DNA from 3 places in the Pseudoalteromonas sp. THAF3 genome. Region 1 is predicted to be linked to each of the others. Evidence: predicted binding sites of a transcription regulator. Region 1 holds the regulator's gene; each other region holds the start of a gene.
The links. The regulator LexA, encoded in region 1, represses DNA repair genes until DNA is damaged. The targets are predictions, from matches to a motif close to TACTGTATNNNNATACAGTA.
Positions count from the first base shown of each region.

Region 2: a site for LexA is predicted at 3,216-3,235, ahead of ruvC (crossover junction endodeoxyribonuclease RuvC). Genes of this name have one in related genera too.
Region 3: a site for LexA is predicted at 2,554-2,573, ahead of FIU82_RS10570 (YebG family protein). Genes of this name have one in related genera too.

Region 1 covers NZ_CP045418.1:2,984,058-2,989,380, forward strand. Annotated here, with positions in the region: gene coxB (cytochrome c oxidase subunit II) at 1-987, opposite strand, end outside; gene lexA (transcriptional repressor LexA) at 1,306-1,923, opposite strand; gene FIU82_RS13990 (HNH endonuclease family protein) at 2,143-2,892, shown strand; gene FIU82_RS13995 (STAS/SEC14 domain-containing protein) at 2,958-3,323, shown strand; gene FIU82_RS14000 (DUF924 family protein) at 3,324-3,854, opposite strand; gene grxB (glutaredoxin 2) at 3,953-4,588, shown strand; gene FIU82_RS14010 (PaaI family thioesterase) at 4,598-5,056, shown strand; gene FIU82_RS18800 (hypothetical protein) at 5,256-5,323, shown strand, end outside.
Region 2 covers NZ_CP045418.1:1,951,477-1,956,799, reverse strand. Annotated here, with positions in the region: gene FIU82_RS09015 (DUF3334 family protein) at 1-254, shown strand, start outside; gene FIU82_RS09010 (DUF72 domain-containing protein) at 340-1,197, opposite strand; gene aspS (aspartate--tRNA ligase) at 1,384-3,162, shown strand; gene ruvC (crossover junction endodeoxyribonuclease RuvC) at 3,274-3,795, shown strand; gene ruvA (Holliday junction branch migration protein RuvA) at 3,798-4,418, shown strand; gene ruvB (Holliday junction branch migration DNA helicase RuvB) at 4,432-5,323, shown strand, end outside.
Region 3 covers NZ_CP045418.1:2,265,995-2,271,317, forward strand. Annotated here, with positions in the region: gene FIU82_RS10545 (GNAT family N-acetyltransferase) at 1-455, opposite strand, end outside; gene FIU82_RS10550 (hypothetical protein) at 479-781, opposite strand; gene dsbB (disulfide bond formation protein DsbB) at 1,221-1,742, shown strand; gene FIU82_RS18745 (DUF6170 family protein) at 1,739-2,041, shown strand; gene FIU82_RS10565 (ComEA family DNA-binding protein) at 2,077-2,373, opposite strand; gene FIU82_RS10570 (YebG family protein) at 2,590-2,901, shown strand; gene FIU82_RS10575 (amino acid aminotransferase) at 2,958-4,151, opposite strand; gene FIU82_RS10580 (GAF domain-containing protein) at 4,180-4,845, opposite strand; gene FIU82_RS10585 (SpoIIE family protein phosphatase) at 4,981-5,323, opposite strand, start outside.

The DNA.
Region 1 (5,323 bases):
CCCTGGCTTACCGTGCACCACAATATCGATATGGTCGTTAATATCGCCGGTGGCTATTGGACTGCCTTTTATGGCGGGGAAGACTCCAGGTAAACCAAGCCCCGTAGGCTGATGACAAGCTGCGCAGCGCGTGATGTACACTTGCTCGCCCGATGCCATTAGCTCATCTTCAGAGAGGATTTGTTCTAGCAGCTCAGCATCGGCCTGCGCCTGAGCTTGCTTCGCTTGTTTCTGCTCTGCCAGCCAAGCGTCAAACTCTTCAGGGGGTTTTGCTTCTACGACCACCGGCATAAAACCGTGGTCTTTACCGCATAACTCGGCGCACTGGCCGCGATACGTACCCGGTTCGTTTACGCGTGTCCAAGCTTCGTTGATAAACCCAGGGTTAGCGTCTTTCTTTACTGCAAAATCGGGCACCCACCAAGAGTGAATGACGTCATCTGAGGTCATTAAAAAACGTACTTTTTGATTAGTGGGAATAACCAAGGGTTTATCTACTTCGAGGAGGTAATTGTCGCCCTTATTTTGCGCATTTTTGATTTGCTCTTGAGGCGTTGACAGCAGTGAGTAAAAGCCCACATCGTGGCCCATATACTCGTAGTGCCATTTCCATTGTGAACCAGTCACCTTAATAGTGATATCGGCCTTTGTTGTATCCTCCATAGCAATCAGGGTTTTGGTGGCCGGTACAGCCATGGCTATGAGAATAACAAATGGAATCGCTGTCCAAAGTATTTCTACTTTGGTGCTTTCATGAAAGGTAGCGGGGGTGACCCCTTTTGACTTGCGGTGTTTGAGCAGCGCCCAAAACATCACCGCGAAAACAACCACACCAATCACACAGCATATAATAAATATGGTCATGTGTAGTTGGTAAACATTTTCGCTAATGTCAGTTACCCCTTGGCGCAAGTTGTACTTGCTATTCGCGGACACCAATTGAGGGAATAACAGACATAGCAACATGAGGGAGCTCAGCTTCTTCATGTGTACCATCTCCTTATTGTTGCGCAATGCAAGGAAGAGGCGGTTACAGCTTAATACCCAATCTTCGTTATTATTATGCTTTTACCAGTCGACAACTTTGACCCTAAATAAACTGTTGAAAAACCGACCAGCAAAGCCTGTAATATAACCAATTAGTCAAAGATTGAGCTAATAGCAAGTTAATACACTATTTTTGTTTACGTTTTATTAATAAATTAACAGGGAGATTCAAGCTGTTAGAAAGCACTGTGGCTAAGGAGGAAACATGGGGAAAGCCCCTAATAACAGACCTATTAGAGGCAAAATAAGTAAATTTAATTACATCCAGTCGGCGTTTCGGATCACACCTACAGCTAAGCCTTCAATATTAAAGGATTCGTTCTCTAAATCGACTTCGATGGGTGTGAATTCTTCATTCTCTGCATGCAGCAGAACCTTACGCCCTGCTTTTTCTAAGCGCTTCACGGTGACATCTTCATCAACCCGCGCGACCACCACTTGGCCGTTTTCAGCCACCTGAGTGCGATGTACCGCTAATAAGTCACCATCCATAATGCCGATATCTTTCATACTCATGCCATTTACGCGCAGCAAATAATCTGCAGCAGGCTTGAACAACAATGGGTCTATCTGGCAGTGACTCTCTATATGCTGTTGGGCAAGAATGGGCTCGCCCGCAGCAACACGGCCAATTAAAGGCAGGCCCAATTGTTCGGGTTCTTCTTCCTCGACCAATTGAATACCTCGACTCGCGCCAGGCTTCATTTTGATTACGCCTTTCTTAGCCAACGCCTTAAGATGTTCTTCTGCGGCGTTAGCACTGCGAAACCCCAGTGTTTGTGCAATTTCTGCACGCGTCGGCGGCATGCCGGTATCTTTAATAAAGACTTTAATCAGCTCAAGAATTTGCGATTGGCGTTTAGTTAATGGGCGCATACAACTGGGTTTCCATACAGTACATTTAACTGTGAGTATATACAGTTAAATGAAAATCGCAAATAAAATCAGGGAATTTGCTGACCATTGCAACCTTAATTAATGCAACTTCGCTTTTATTCATATGCAACCTCACCTCATACTCATAAAGTGATAGGTGACGAATGCGCGACAATGCTTTAAAGTAGCGCTATTTTAGTCATGTTATTAAGCAGTTAGATGACTCGCCAAGGTGTATTTTCAGCGTTCCTTTTACTTATTTCGGCACTGACGATAGGTGCGTGCAAAGCCGATACGGTCAAGATGTCGCGCAGCGGCCTTTGTCACCCTGAAGACTCGGCTCATTATCAACGCACTCAATCTTTCACTCCCTATGCGAACTTAGAAAGCTGTCTAGCAGACGGTGGACGTTTACCAAAGAACTACACTAAACAAACATCAGAAAATAGTTATCATCGGGGTAACTGGCCACATTGGCTAGACACCGATCACGACTGCCAAGATGCCCGTGCTGAAGTGCTGATTGCCCAATCACACAGTGATGTAAGCTACACCACTCAAGCGCGCTGCACCGTCACCAGCGGCCAGTGGCATGACCCTTATTCGGGGCAGTTACTACGCAATGACGATGACTTAGATATAGACCATATTGTGCCGCTTAAATTTGCCTATGAACACGGTGCTGCCACCTGGAGTCGTTCGCAAAAGGCACAATTTGCCAACGATATGGAGAATTTGCTTGCTGTTGATGATGGCCTAAATCGTAGCAAAGGCGCAAAAGGCCCTTGGCAATGGTTGCCGCCGCATCAAGATTACCGCTGTCAGTACATTCAGCGCTTTAATTACATCATGAGCAAGTATGACCTTCGCTACTCGCAAAACGAAAAAGACCAAGTTCAGAGTTTGCTGCAAAGCTGCGTAGGTGAAACTTTAAACCTCAGCGCACTACCTACAACCTTGCACCAATAACCAACCGCTTGTAAGTAAATATTCTATATTGATAGAGCATCCAATGAACTCGTTGGCGAGGATATATGCTCAATATCACTATACACGAAACACACAATACCGCCCTACTCGAACCACAAGGCCAGCTGACAGCAGAAGACTTTGCAGCAGCCGTGCGTATTATCGACCCTTATATTGAACAGCATACAAAGCTACATGCTCTCATTATTGCTACTGAACACTTTCCGGGTTGGGACTCATTTGCCGCATTACTCTCTCATCTGCAATTTGTGCGCGACCATCATCAAAAGGTGAATAAAGTAGCCATTGCCACCAATTCGTTGCTTGGTAACTTTGCCCAGCACCTTGGCGCACACTTTATTCATGCAGAAGTTAAATCCTTTCGTTATGAACAACGTGAACAAGCGAAGCGCTGGGCACAAAGCCCTTAACTAAAAGCGGCTACCAGGCTGATTCAAAAACGCCTGTTCAGTGTCGCTCGATTGCCGACCGAGAATATCATTACGATGTGGATAACGCCCAAAACGGTCAATGATTTCTTTGTGAGCCAGTTCATATTTATAGTTACTTAAGGGCCGAAAAAGCTGCTCGGCCACCACATGAATCGCCTGGCTCTCACTGTGCATATAGGGCATGTATAAGAAACTACGCTCGGTATCATCAAGCTCTAAAGCAAACTTTTTCTCCACCGCATTCTGCGCCAAACATAAAGCCAGTGCATCGGTTGCAAACGCTTGGGCCGTATCGCGGAACATATTACGAGGAAACTGATCCAGCACTATAATTTCACATAACGCGCCTCGAGCAGATTTTCGCCAAGAATAAAGCTCGCCTTGGCGCGCTGCCTCGTAAGTAGGTAAAAATTGCTTTTTTACTGTGGCGTCAAAATCGGCGCTTTTTTTAAACCAATCCTGTGGACTGCTGTGAGTAAACCAAAATTCGTAAACGGATTCATATTGCATGATGATCTAATGGCGAAAGTTTGCTTTCGTCCGGCAACTATTGTTTAGTTACAGCTAAGGCCAAAAGGTAGTAATTCGCAAGCTCTGAGGTATTTTTTATGAAGCTATTTATATTTGAACATTGCCCCTATTGTATAAAGTCATTACTGGTTGCACGCGCCTTGGGGCTAGAGGTGGACGTGCGCTTCCTACTCAACGATGACGAGGCCACGCCCAACCAGTTAGTGGGTAAAAAAATAGTGCCTATTTTGGTCAAAGATGATGATACCGCGATGGCCGAAAGCTTAGATATTGCCGAGTATTTCTGTACTCTTGCCAACAAGGAGCTGTCACTGGGAGAGCACTTTAATCAAGCCCAACAGTGGGTTGAAAAGCATCTTGAAACCTTTTTACGGCTGACCTTTGTGCGTTGGCCGCAACTGGCCCTGCCGGAATACGCTATTGATACAGCTATCAGCTATTTTCGCGAGAAGAAAGAGCAGCGCTTGGGCGAATCTTTCGATAGCGTGTTAGCCAATAGCGACGCTGACATCGCCACAATGGAACACGCATTGAGTGAGTTAACATGGCTGCAAACCCCAGAACATATTACTTGGGCCGATGTGGCGTTATTTCCTTTTCTGCGCAACCTCACTGTAGTCAAAGACTTAACCTTTCCAGAGCATGTACTCAACTATGTCGATACATTAGCCACTGAACACCGAATTAAAACCTTTACCCGCGTTGCAGTTTAAGGAGTACAGATGAGTATTTGGGCCCAAGAGATTGATTTAGCCTTATGTAAAAAGCTTGATTTAGGTGTAGGTGAAAAAGGCACCTTAATGACTAAACTCGGCATTGAGATCACAGAGATAGGCGACGATTACCTGGTCGCCTGCCTCCCTGTGAGCAACGAATTATATAACCCCATGGGCATTGTTCATGGCGGCGTTTACGTGGCATTAGCCGAAACCGTGGCCAGCTACGCCGCCAATTTTGTGGTCGATACCCGCAAATACTACTGCGTCGGCCAAGAGATCAACGCCAACCACCTTAAAGCCTCACGCACCGGCACACTCAAAGCCGTGGCCAAGCCCGTGCACCTAGGCGGCCGCTCATCAGTGTGGGAGATAAAAATTTACAACAGCGCTGGCGATTTGTGTTGTATTTCAAGGATGACTGCTGCGGTGGTGGAGAAAAGAAGCAAAAGCGCTGGGCTTTAAGGCGGGATGCTCACCTGTAGGTCAGACTTCAGTCCGACAATAAATAGGCAAGGCTTTAGCCTTGCCAAAGGCGCTTTGAATTGAGCTTTTTCGGAATGTTTCTCAGGATCGGAGAGCAACGTTTAGAGCCTCTAATTAGAGACGCCTTTGTAAACTTCTTACACCAAGACTTTACTATAATCCCTCGATGAAAGCTGGTATGAATAACGACTTTAATGAGCTCATCGACTGTATTCGCAACTCCACTACTTTAAGGCTCTATGAACT
Region 2 (5,323 bases), 1.0 Mb from region 1:
ATACCACTATGGACAGGCCTCAGGCGCGCCGTGTGACGTTTACCACACAGAACCAAAACATTTTTTATCTTGAATTGGCGATGGATAAAACGGAGTTCATCAAGCTTCATGATTTTGACATCACCGATGCGGTAGACCCTGATGACATCATTGAAAGTGCCCATGCCGATAAGCAACAAGCTGAAGAAAAAGCAAAAAAGCAGCAGGCTGAGCAGGATATCGATGATGATTTTATGGAAAACTTAGGTCTTTAATAGCCCCATACACGGCGTGAGGCTAACAATATTTGCGACCCTCTGTGACTGGTGTGATGCCAGTACATAGGCCAGCGCAGCTGTGCTAAAAGAGCTGTTCCTGTTGGTGCTTTTCACCCGGGAATGGCTCAACGGCACGGTGATAATAGCCACAAAAGCGCTGCAAATCCTGCGCAAACTGGCGTGCCAGTAAAGGCGCTCCGTCGTTATCAGCGGTGTGTAAAAACACATAAGGTGACTTGCCTTCATCTAACCACTGTTTAATCTTTGCCAACCAAGGCTGGTAATAGTGCTGATACTCATCACTTAGCGCAGCAATCACAAAACGCACCACTGGGCGCTCGCCCAAGGCCACCGCATGCACTGGTAAATGAGGTTTCTTCTGCTGTGCGTCAATAATGGCGTCACTATAGGGAGAGACGGCAAACAGCGCCCGGGTGTCCATACAAACACGATCAATATTATGTTGATGTAAAAATCGGTTCAGCGCGCGCTCGCTGTCACCTTTGGTAAAAAAATCGCGGTGGCGCACTTCCACGCTGTAGTGCAAGTCTTTGGGTAGTTGGGCAATAAAGTGTTGCAGTCGGGGTAGGTGCGTTGGTGTAAAGCTTGCTGGCAATTGCAACATCAAGCTGCCTACTTTGCTGAATAAGGGCGCCATTAGTTCAAGCCAGTGTGTGAGTTCTTGCTTTGGAGCTTGCAAGGCACTGTCGTGGCTAAAACGCTTTGGAAATTTAAAGGTAAAGCGGAAGTGCTCATCACTGCTGTGCAGCCAGCGTTTTACCACATCGGGGCTGGGGTCGGCATAGAAAGTGGTGTTTCCCTCCACTGCATTAAATACTTCGCTGTAACGGGCGAGCATCTGTGATTGTTGGCAGTGTTGGGCAAATAATTGTCCTTTCCACGCGGTATTAGACCACTGTGGACAACCTAGATAAAGCATGGTTAGAGCACGGTTCATAGTGATTGGCAGCTATGCTAGCACAGCTTTATGGCTTTGGATGTTCAATAAGTGTGCAACTCGGAGTTTGCTTCGTGACATTGACTGCCGTTTTTATATAATTGACGCAATTAATTTGGCCACTGCGTGCTTAAACCAATGCGCGCTTACAATTAAAACAGGAATATTATGCGCTCTATATATTGCGGACACTTAAATAAAAGTCATGTCGACCAAGAAGTTACTCTGTGTGGGTGGATCAACAAACGCCGCGATTTAGGTGGTTTGATCTTCGTCGATGTGCGTGACCGCGAAGGTTTGGTGCAGGTGGTGTTCGACCCGGAAGTCGAAGGGCTTATGGATGTGGCGAATAAACTTCGTCAAGAATTCTGTGTACAAGTCAAAGGGGTAGTCCGCGCTCGCCCTGACAGCCAAGTCAACAAAGACATGAGCACAGGTGAAGTGGAAATTCTGGGTACTGGCCTTGAGATCATTAACCGCAGCGACGCTCTACCACTGGATTTTAACCAGCAAAACTCCGAAGAGCGCCGTCTAAAATACCGTTACTTGGATCTTCGCCGCTTAGAGATGAGCGACCGCATTAAGTTGCGTGCCAAAGCCACAAGTTTTGTTCGCCGCTTCCTTGATAGCAATGACTTCCTCGATATTGAAACGCCGGTACTGACGAAAGCGACCCCTGAAGGAGCACGTGACTACCTTGTGCCAAGCCGTGTGCACCATGGTAGTTTCTATGCACTGCCGCAGTCGCCACAGTTGTTTAAACAATTGTTGATGATGTCTGGCTTTGACCGTTACTACCAAATCGTTAAATGTTTCCGTGATGAAGATTTACGTGCCGACCGCCAGCCAGAGTTCACGCAAATCGATATCGAAACCTCATTTATGAGTTCAGACCAAGTTCGCGGTGTTACTGAAAAACTGATCCGTGATATGTGGCAAGAGTTGCTGAATGTTGATTTGGGCGAGTTCCCGGTGATGGCCTACAGCGAAGCCATGCGTCGTTTCGGTTCAGATAAGCCTGACCTACGTAACCCGATGGAGCTTATTGACGTTGCTGATTTGGTTAAAGACGTTGAGTTTAAAGTGTTCTCTGGTCCTGCCAATGATGAGAAAGGCCGCGTAGCTGTGCTTAGTGTGCCAGGCGGAGCGTCGTTGTCACGTAAGCAAATTGATGAGTACACCAAATTTATCGGCATCTATGGCGCTAAAGGTTTAGCCTGGATGAAGGTCAATGACCGCGACGCAGGTGTGGAAGGCGTGCAATCACCGATTGCTAAATTCTTGAACGAAGAGGTGATCACCGCCTTACTTGAACGCACCAATGCGCAAACAGGCGATATCATTTTATTTGGTGCCGACTCACGCAATGTGGTCAATGAAGCCATGGGTGCGCTGCGCTTGAAGATTGGTTTAGACCTTGAGCTAACTGATTTAACTAAATGGGCACCATTGTGGGTCGTAGACTTCCCGATGTTTGAAGAAGACGATGAAGGTAATCTACACGCGGTTCACCACCCATTTACAGCGCCAAAAGATGTCAGCCCAGAGGAGCTGGAAGCTAACCCTGCCGGCACGCTTTCTGATGCCTACGACATGGTTCTTAATGGTTACGAAGTCGGTGGTGGTTCGGTGCGTATCCACAACAATGCGATGCAACAAGCGGCGTTCCGAGTATTGGGGATTAATGAGCAAGAGCAACAAGATAAATTCGGTTTCCTACTCGATGCGTTGAAGTATGGTACACCGCCGCACGCTGGCTTGGCGTTCGGCCTTGACCGTCTAGTGATGTTGCTTTGTGGTACAGACAATATTCGTGATGTCATTGCCTTCCCGAAAACGACGCAAGCATCTTGTTTGATGACCGATGCCCCGAGTGTAGCAAATCCCGACGCTTTGCAAGAGCTGGGTATCGGAGTGACTGCCTCTGAGAGTGAACAAAGCGAATAAGCGATAGCGATAAAAGAAGCGGCTCAGGCCGCTTTTTTTATGCTTCAGCTTTACACTGGTCATACATACAGTTACCATTTCCATAAGCGAGAATAATAAGAAGGTCAGTGGGTGAGTATAATTTTGGGAATTGACCCCGGCTCGCGCTTTACCGGCTATGGTGTCGTGCAGCAGCAAGGGCATAAGTTCCATTACTTGGGCAGTGGCTGTATTAAGCTAGGTGATAACGCCTTTCCGTTGCGTCTAAAAATGGTTTTCCAAGGCGTCAGCCAACTCATTGAGCAATTTAACCCTACCGCGTTTGCCATAGAACAAGTGTTTATGGCCCACAATCCTGATTCGGCATTAAAGCTAGGGCAAGCCCGGGGCGCAGCCATTGTCGCCGCCACCTTGGCCGATATTGACGTGTCAGAATACTCCGCGCGGCAAGTGAAACAAGCAGTGGTTGGGCGAGGCTCTGCGGAAAAGGCACAGGTACAACACATGGTGAAGCATATTTTGAAGCTGCCAGCGACGCCGCAAGCAGATGCCGCCGACGCCTTGGCTATTGCCATGTGCCATGGTCACTCACAACAAAACTTAATAAAACTGTCCGGTCAAGCACGTAAAACCGTGCGCGGACGCTTGAGGTAACAATGATAGGACGAATTAGAGGATTGTTGGTTGAGAAGCAGCCCCCTGAAGTGTTAGTGGAAGCAGCGGGCATTGGCTATGAAATCAACCTCCCCATGAGTTGCTTTTACGCACTTCCCGAGTGTGGCGAACAGGTCACCTTGTATACCCACTTTGTGGTGCGAGAGGATGCGCAGCTGTTATTTGGGTTTAATACGAAAAACGAACGCGCCCTGTTTCGAGAATTATTAAAAGCCAATGGGGTAGGGCCTAAACTAGGCCTAGGTATTTTATCGGGAATGTCGGCAGAGCAATTTATCCATTGCGTTCATCATGGCGATGCAAGCACCTTAGTAAAGCTTCCCGGCGTTGGCAAAAAAACCGCAGAGCGGTTAGTGTTAGAAATGAAAGACAGGCTTAAAGATTGGGGTCCTGACTTATTTACCCCTCACACTGACGCGGCACCAATAGATGCGCCCAATGGTGATACTTTGGTCGCGAATAATGCCCAAGACGATGCGGTAGCAGCACTTGAAGCTCTGGGCTATAAAAATACTCAGGCAGTGAAGTCGGTAAAAGCAGTCGCGAAGCCAGGCATGGCCTCCGAAGAAATGATTAAGCAAGCGCTCAAAGCGATGCTATAACAGAGATACCATCATGATAGAAGCGGATCGGCTGATTGAGCCAGAGGTACAGGGTAATGAGGATGTGGTCGATAGAGCCATTCGGCCTAAATTATTGGCCGACTATCACGGCCAACCTCATGTTAAACAGCAGATGGATATTTTTATCGAGGCCGCACGCTCACGTAGCGAGGCCTTAGATCATCTCCTTATATTTGGTCCCCCAGGGTTAGGTAAAACCACGTTAGCCAATATTGTTGCTAATGAACTCGATGTGAGTATTAAAACGACTTCCGGTCCGGTGTTGGAAAAAGCCGGCGATCTCGCCGCCTTACTGACAAACTTAGAAGCTCATGATGTGCTGTTTATCGACGAAATTCATCGTATGAGTCCGCATGTTGAGGAAATACTCTATCCAGCCATGGAAGACTATCAACTCGATATCATGATTGGTGAAGGCCCCGCAGCGCGCTCGATTAAACTTGATTTACCGCCATTTACTTTAATTGGTGCTACGACCCGTGCAGGCTCATTAACCTCTCCGCTGCGCGATCGCTTCGGTATTGTGCAACGTTTGGAGTTTTATTCTGTTGCCGACCTTGCCGCCATTGTCAAACGCTCCGCCGATCATCTAGGTTTAGCAGTTGACGAGCAGGGCGCTTTAGAAGTCGCCAAGCGCTCGCGAGGGACTCCCCGCATAGCTAACCGACTACTGCGTCGAGTGCGAGATTTTGCTGAAGTTAAAGGTGATGGTCGTGTATGCATTGATATTGCCGCACAAGCGCTCGATATGGTCGATGTAGACAAAAGCGGTTTTGATTATATGGACCGTAAATACTTGTTAGCGATTATAGAAAAGTTTATGGGCGGGCCGGTGGGGCTGGATAATCTCGCAGCAGCCATCGGCGAGGAAAAAGAAACCATAG
Region 3 (5,323 bases), 720 kb from region 1:
TCAGCAGGCTCCACTTTCTCAACAAGAGCCACATTTAATTGAGTAAACAAGTTACTCCAAAACTTCAACGCCAAGCTGTCGTTTATATAAACTGCTACATGCCATTGTTCGCTCACAGCTTGCATCAAGTGTTGAACGACAAATTTCCCGACACCTTGCTTTCGATATTTAGGGAGGATAAATATATCAGCCAATTCCGGCATTTCTTTACCCAGAATCTCGGTCGTCTCAACAGTGGCAAAGCCTGCAACCTGGTCAGAAACAAAAATTAAATAAGCGTCACTCTCTTGTTCACCGCAAACAACGGAATTGAGGTATTGTTCATCAATATCAAAGCGCCCGTCAGTACCTACATCCTCTTGATCAAATGAACTTTGGTGATATTGGTAAAATTGCCACAGCATACACAATGTGCCACTGTCGGTTGTTTTAGTTTTCCTTACTTTGATTTCCATTTGGTGCTCGTTCTTATTAAGGCTTAAATCCATAGCTTCCAACGGTGAAGGCTACCTTGGGTTTCTGATGCCAAATCTACATAACAGCCCGTTAAGTATTTAATATAGTTGGCATTTAATTCTATTTCAGTCTTAAAGCCCGAGAAACATTCACCGTTAAGTTGATATTTAATCATCCCATCATAATGTTCCCAGTGATAGGTTTTTCTGAAGTACTCTTTGGCCGCTTCTTCAGTAGGGAAAGAAAAAATTAGTTCGAATTTACAAGATTCTATTTCCGGATAAGCTTTTCGAAGTGACCCAACTAACGTTACGATTCTATTCATGCTCACCTAGATATAATTCCCCGCATACAACCTCCTTATTACATTCACTTGCAAATCGAATATAACACTAATTGATGCTGAGAATACTATGCTCTCCTATAAGTACTTTCCAGAGATTAAGGACTTATTTAGTCGAAAGCCGAGACTTTGATTCGTTCAATATCGGCATTAGCTCCGCACTGTGTATAGCTCTTCGATCAATTCAATAAATAATTTTTTTGTTCATTTTCACTGATTCATAAGCAAAAACGGAAGCCAGCCTACCGCTTTAAATGATTCATTAGCTTTTTTGTTCACTTAACAACGCTAGCTTGTACACAAATGGCGCTAAATTAAGTGCTTAGGCACGCCACTGAGCTCACCTTTAAGGCCGCTAATACGCTTGCATAGCGCCGAAGGCGTGGCATAATCAGCCCATCAACAACGATGTGAGTTAACTATGAGCTGGTTAGGTAAGCTATCGCACCAACGTGCGCCTTGGGTACTGTTAGCGGTGATTGCCACCGTATTCGAAGCAACTGCTTTGTATTTCCAATATGCCATGGACTTAGCGCCATGCATTATGTGCATTTATCAGCGTACAGCAGTCTTAGGTGTACTATTTGCGGCCTTACTAGGCTGTATTAATCCACAAAATATGTATTTACGCCTAGTGGCGCTGGCGAGTTGGCTGGTTGCCAGTATATGGGGTTTCTTGCTCGCCAAAGAACATATCATGATGCAAACCACCACAGATCCGTTTGCCTTCGTATGCGAGTTTGAACCTAACTTCCCAAGCTTTATGCCTTTACACGAGTGGCTGCCGAGCTTTTTTGCTGCTACCGGTGATTGTGGCAACATTGATTGGCAATTTATGGGGTTATCAATGCCTGGGTGGATGCAGGTGATCTTTGCGGTGATGGCAGTCGTTGCAATTATCATTACCTTAAGCAGCTTTTTTTATAAACCTAAGGCTTCATGATTTACTTTCTTCCCAGTCAAATTCCGAAACTCAAGTCGCTCAGTCACAATGAGCGACTCGCTATAGTAGCGGATTCATTAAACAGGCTATCAGCGCAGCGCCGAGTCATGCTCAATATTATTAAACTGCTGCTGATCACCCCTCTATTTCTGCTGCTGGTGCGCTTTGAAGGCTGGCACATGTTGCCATGGCTGCTCTTAGCCGGCATCGCCTATCCTATTATTGTGCTCCCAGTGCGCCATGCATTCGCGCTGTTTCACCTTGATGAAGCCATCGCCGCACATAAAAAGGGCAACTAAACGTTGCCCTTTGGTTTATCAGCAATACTTTGCCACTATCTTACCTTCACCAATTCCCGAATTTGCGCCAACGTACTTGCACCAATACCTGGCACAGCGTCTAGCTCATCAACACTACGGAAATTGCCTTGCACCTGACGATATTCGATGATGGCGGCTGCTTTAGTGGGGCCAATGCCCGGCAGCGATTGTAGCTGTTCTTCGGATGCTTGGTTAATATCAAGTTTGGCTGGGGTTACCTGCTCACTCGCTTGTTGAGGTGCCTCAGCAGCGACCACTGCTGGGGTAAGTACAAGCGCACAGGCGGTGTAGAGTGCGGTTAGTAGCTTCATGCTTCTCTCCTTAGAAGTTAAAGTAAAAATCCGTGTTACTTCAAAAGTAAATAAAGAATAATTACTGAGATGTGTCAAATAAAACTAACGATAAAGTCGTGCTTTTTTGTGGTGAAAATGCTTAACCCTTTAAAAGGAATGATTAAAACCCTTGACGGGCGAATCGCCAACCACTACCCTTACTGTATAAAAAAACAGTACCCTTGAGGAGAAGCCATGGCTGTTGTAACTAAATACGTTGTAGAACGAGACGGAGTCGAGCGCATGACCTTTACTAGCAAAAAAGAAGCCGATGCCTATGATAAGATGCTCGATATTGCCGAAAGCTTAGAAGAGTTATTAGGCGGCGTTGATGTTCCCTTAAGTGAGCAACAAGTAGAAAGCCTGTCGTTGGAAATAGCAAAACAAAAAGACGACTTTATGCATGTACTTAAAGGTACTAAGCCTGCAGCAAAGGCCACAAAAAAAGCCAGCAAAGAGCCAAGTGATAAGGAAAATGTTACTGAGCTCAAAGCCAAAGAGGCGTAAAGCTATTTCTTAGACATAAAAAAAGCCAGCATTGCTGGCTTTTTTTATCAGTCGCGTTACTTAGTAACCGCTGCAACGGCATCGGCAAAGTAATCGATATTATCTTTGCTTACCCCTGCCACATTTACACGGCTAGAACCGACAATGTAGATTGAGTACTCTTTTTGTAGGCGTTCGATCTGTTCTTTGTTAATCCCTAGGAAAGAGAACATACCGTGCTGGCGTTCAATAAATGAGAAGTCCATGCCTTCGCATTTGTCGTTTAACTTATCCTTAAGCAATGAACGCAAACCATTGATACGAGAGCGCATGTCATCAAGCTCTTGGTGCCACATCGCAGTTAGCTCATCGCTACTAAGAATAGTATTAACAATATCCGCACCGTGTGCCGGCGGCATCGAATAAATACTGCGTACCACACTGAGCATCACTGAATTAGCAATATCAGCCGTGGCTTGATCTTTTGAGATCACCGAACAGGCACCAATACGCTCACGGTATAAGCCGAAATTTTTCGAACATGACGAACAAATGATTAGCTCATCTACCTGCGAGGCCAAATGGCGCAAACCCGCAGCATCCTCATCCAAACTCGTACCAAAACCTTGATAGGCGATATCAACCAGTACTGTAAAGCCTTGAACTTTGGCGATTTCAGCTACTTTTTGCCACTGCGCAAAATTTAAGTCCATGCCGCTTGGGTTGTGACAACATGCATGTAACAGCACCACATCACCCGCAGGGACTTGGCTGAGCGTGTTCACCATGTCATCAAATAACAAACCTTTGTTATCATAGTCATAGTAAGGATACTCTTTCACATTCAGGCCAGCCGCTTCAAATAGGCTAATATGGTTGGCCCATGTTGGCGTAGTCACCCACACCGTGGCTTGCTCATTACAACGCTTAATGAACTCTGCCGCCACCCGTAACGAACCCGTGCCACCTGGAGCCTGAGCTGTACGCACACGATCCGCTAGCAAAGCCGGGTGGGCATCGCCAAGTAGCAGTTGCTCCATTTTCTGACAATATTCCAAATTACCGGCCAGCCCAATGTATGACTTAGTGGTTTCATTGGCGAGACGAAACTCTTCAGCCTTTTTAACGGCCTTCAATACAGGGGTTTGCCCTTGCTCGTCTTTGTATACGCCAACACCTAAGTCAATTTTTTTGTCATTGGTGTCGGCTTTAAACGCAGCCATAAGCCCAAGAATTGGATCTGTCGGTAAAGGTTTTAATTGTGAGAACATGGAACTCTCTTTATTATCTCAGGTTAGGTTAGTCCTGACAGCTGGTTGGTAAGTGCTTGCTAATCTCTAAACACGCAGCTATTAGCAACGCAACCTGATCAGGGGTAAAAAACTTGTCGGTAAATGCTTCAGCATCAATAATGCCCACTACTTTACCTGTCTCGTCATAAAGCGGCAAGCAGCTTTCTGCTTTCACTTTGGGGTCACATGTATAGTATTCGCCACCGTTGGCAACATAGTCTTCCACATCATTTATCACCCGAGCAACCCCGCTGAGTGCAACCTGCACATTATTGCTGGTTGTTGCAAAGTCAGGGTTAATAGGAAAAAGAGGACGACTAGGTGCGCCGTAATAAGCGAGCTTAAGTAGCTGTGGCTGACCTTCAATATGTTGACTTTGATAAATACCAAACCAGTCTACGCCACTTTCTTGAACAACAAAATCGACAATCGCTTGAAGCTTTCTCAACTTTGCTTCACTGCTTGAGGGCAAATGTTCGCGTAAATCGAAGGGCTGCTCTTGCAAATGACCAAATAAACTACACGCCCCACCCTCGCCCAACTCAGGAATTTGATATTGCCAACGAACATCGGCACTCGCATTGTTAAGGTATTGCTGTAGCGCCTGTTGTTTATTCGCCACTAACTTGGGCTCAGCGCCAAGTTGTGCATTTTCTAAGTAGCTTAAAAGCATTTAGCCATCCAAACATCTAAACATTTAGCCGGATGCTAGCACACCTTTTTATTGCCGTGCAATACAAAACCGTCACTTCGACACTAAGCTAGTCATTTAAGGGCAAAAATAGGGTTCGGAGGCAATATGAGAGGGTTAGTCGATATGGTAGCGAATGCGTATTTCATTTCCCGCTTGGTTGTATTCCACATCTTCCGCCAGCTCTTTAAGTAGCTCAATACCACGACCATAGCTGTGTTGGAGTTGGCTACCTACAGCTGGCTCGAGGGAAAAACCAGCTCCCGAGTCTTTAACGCTTAAAAGCAATGTTCGTTGCTGTGGCTGATAACAAACTCGCAGGCATATCTCACCTTCGGTGAGTTCGCTTAGGCGTTGCTCACGCTCACTGTAGTATTGTAAGAAGCCGTCGTCATCGGCCTTTAAAGCAGAGTCTAACCCCAAAATACCGTGCTCTAGAGCGTTGTTATAAGCCTCTGAT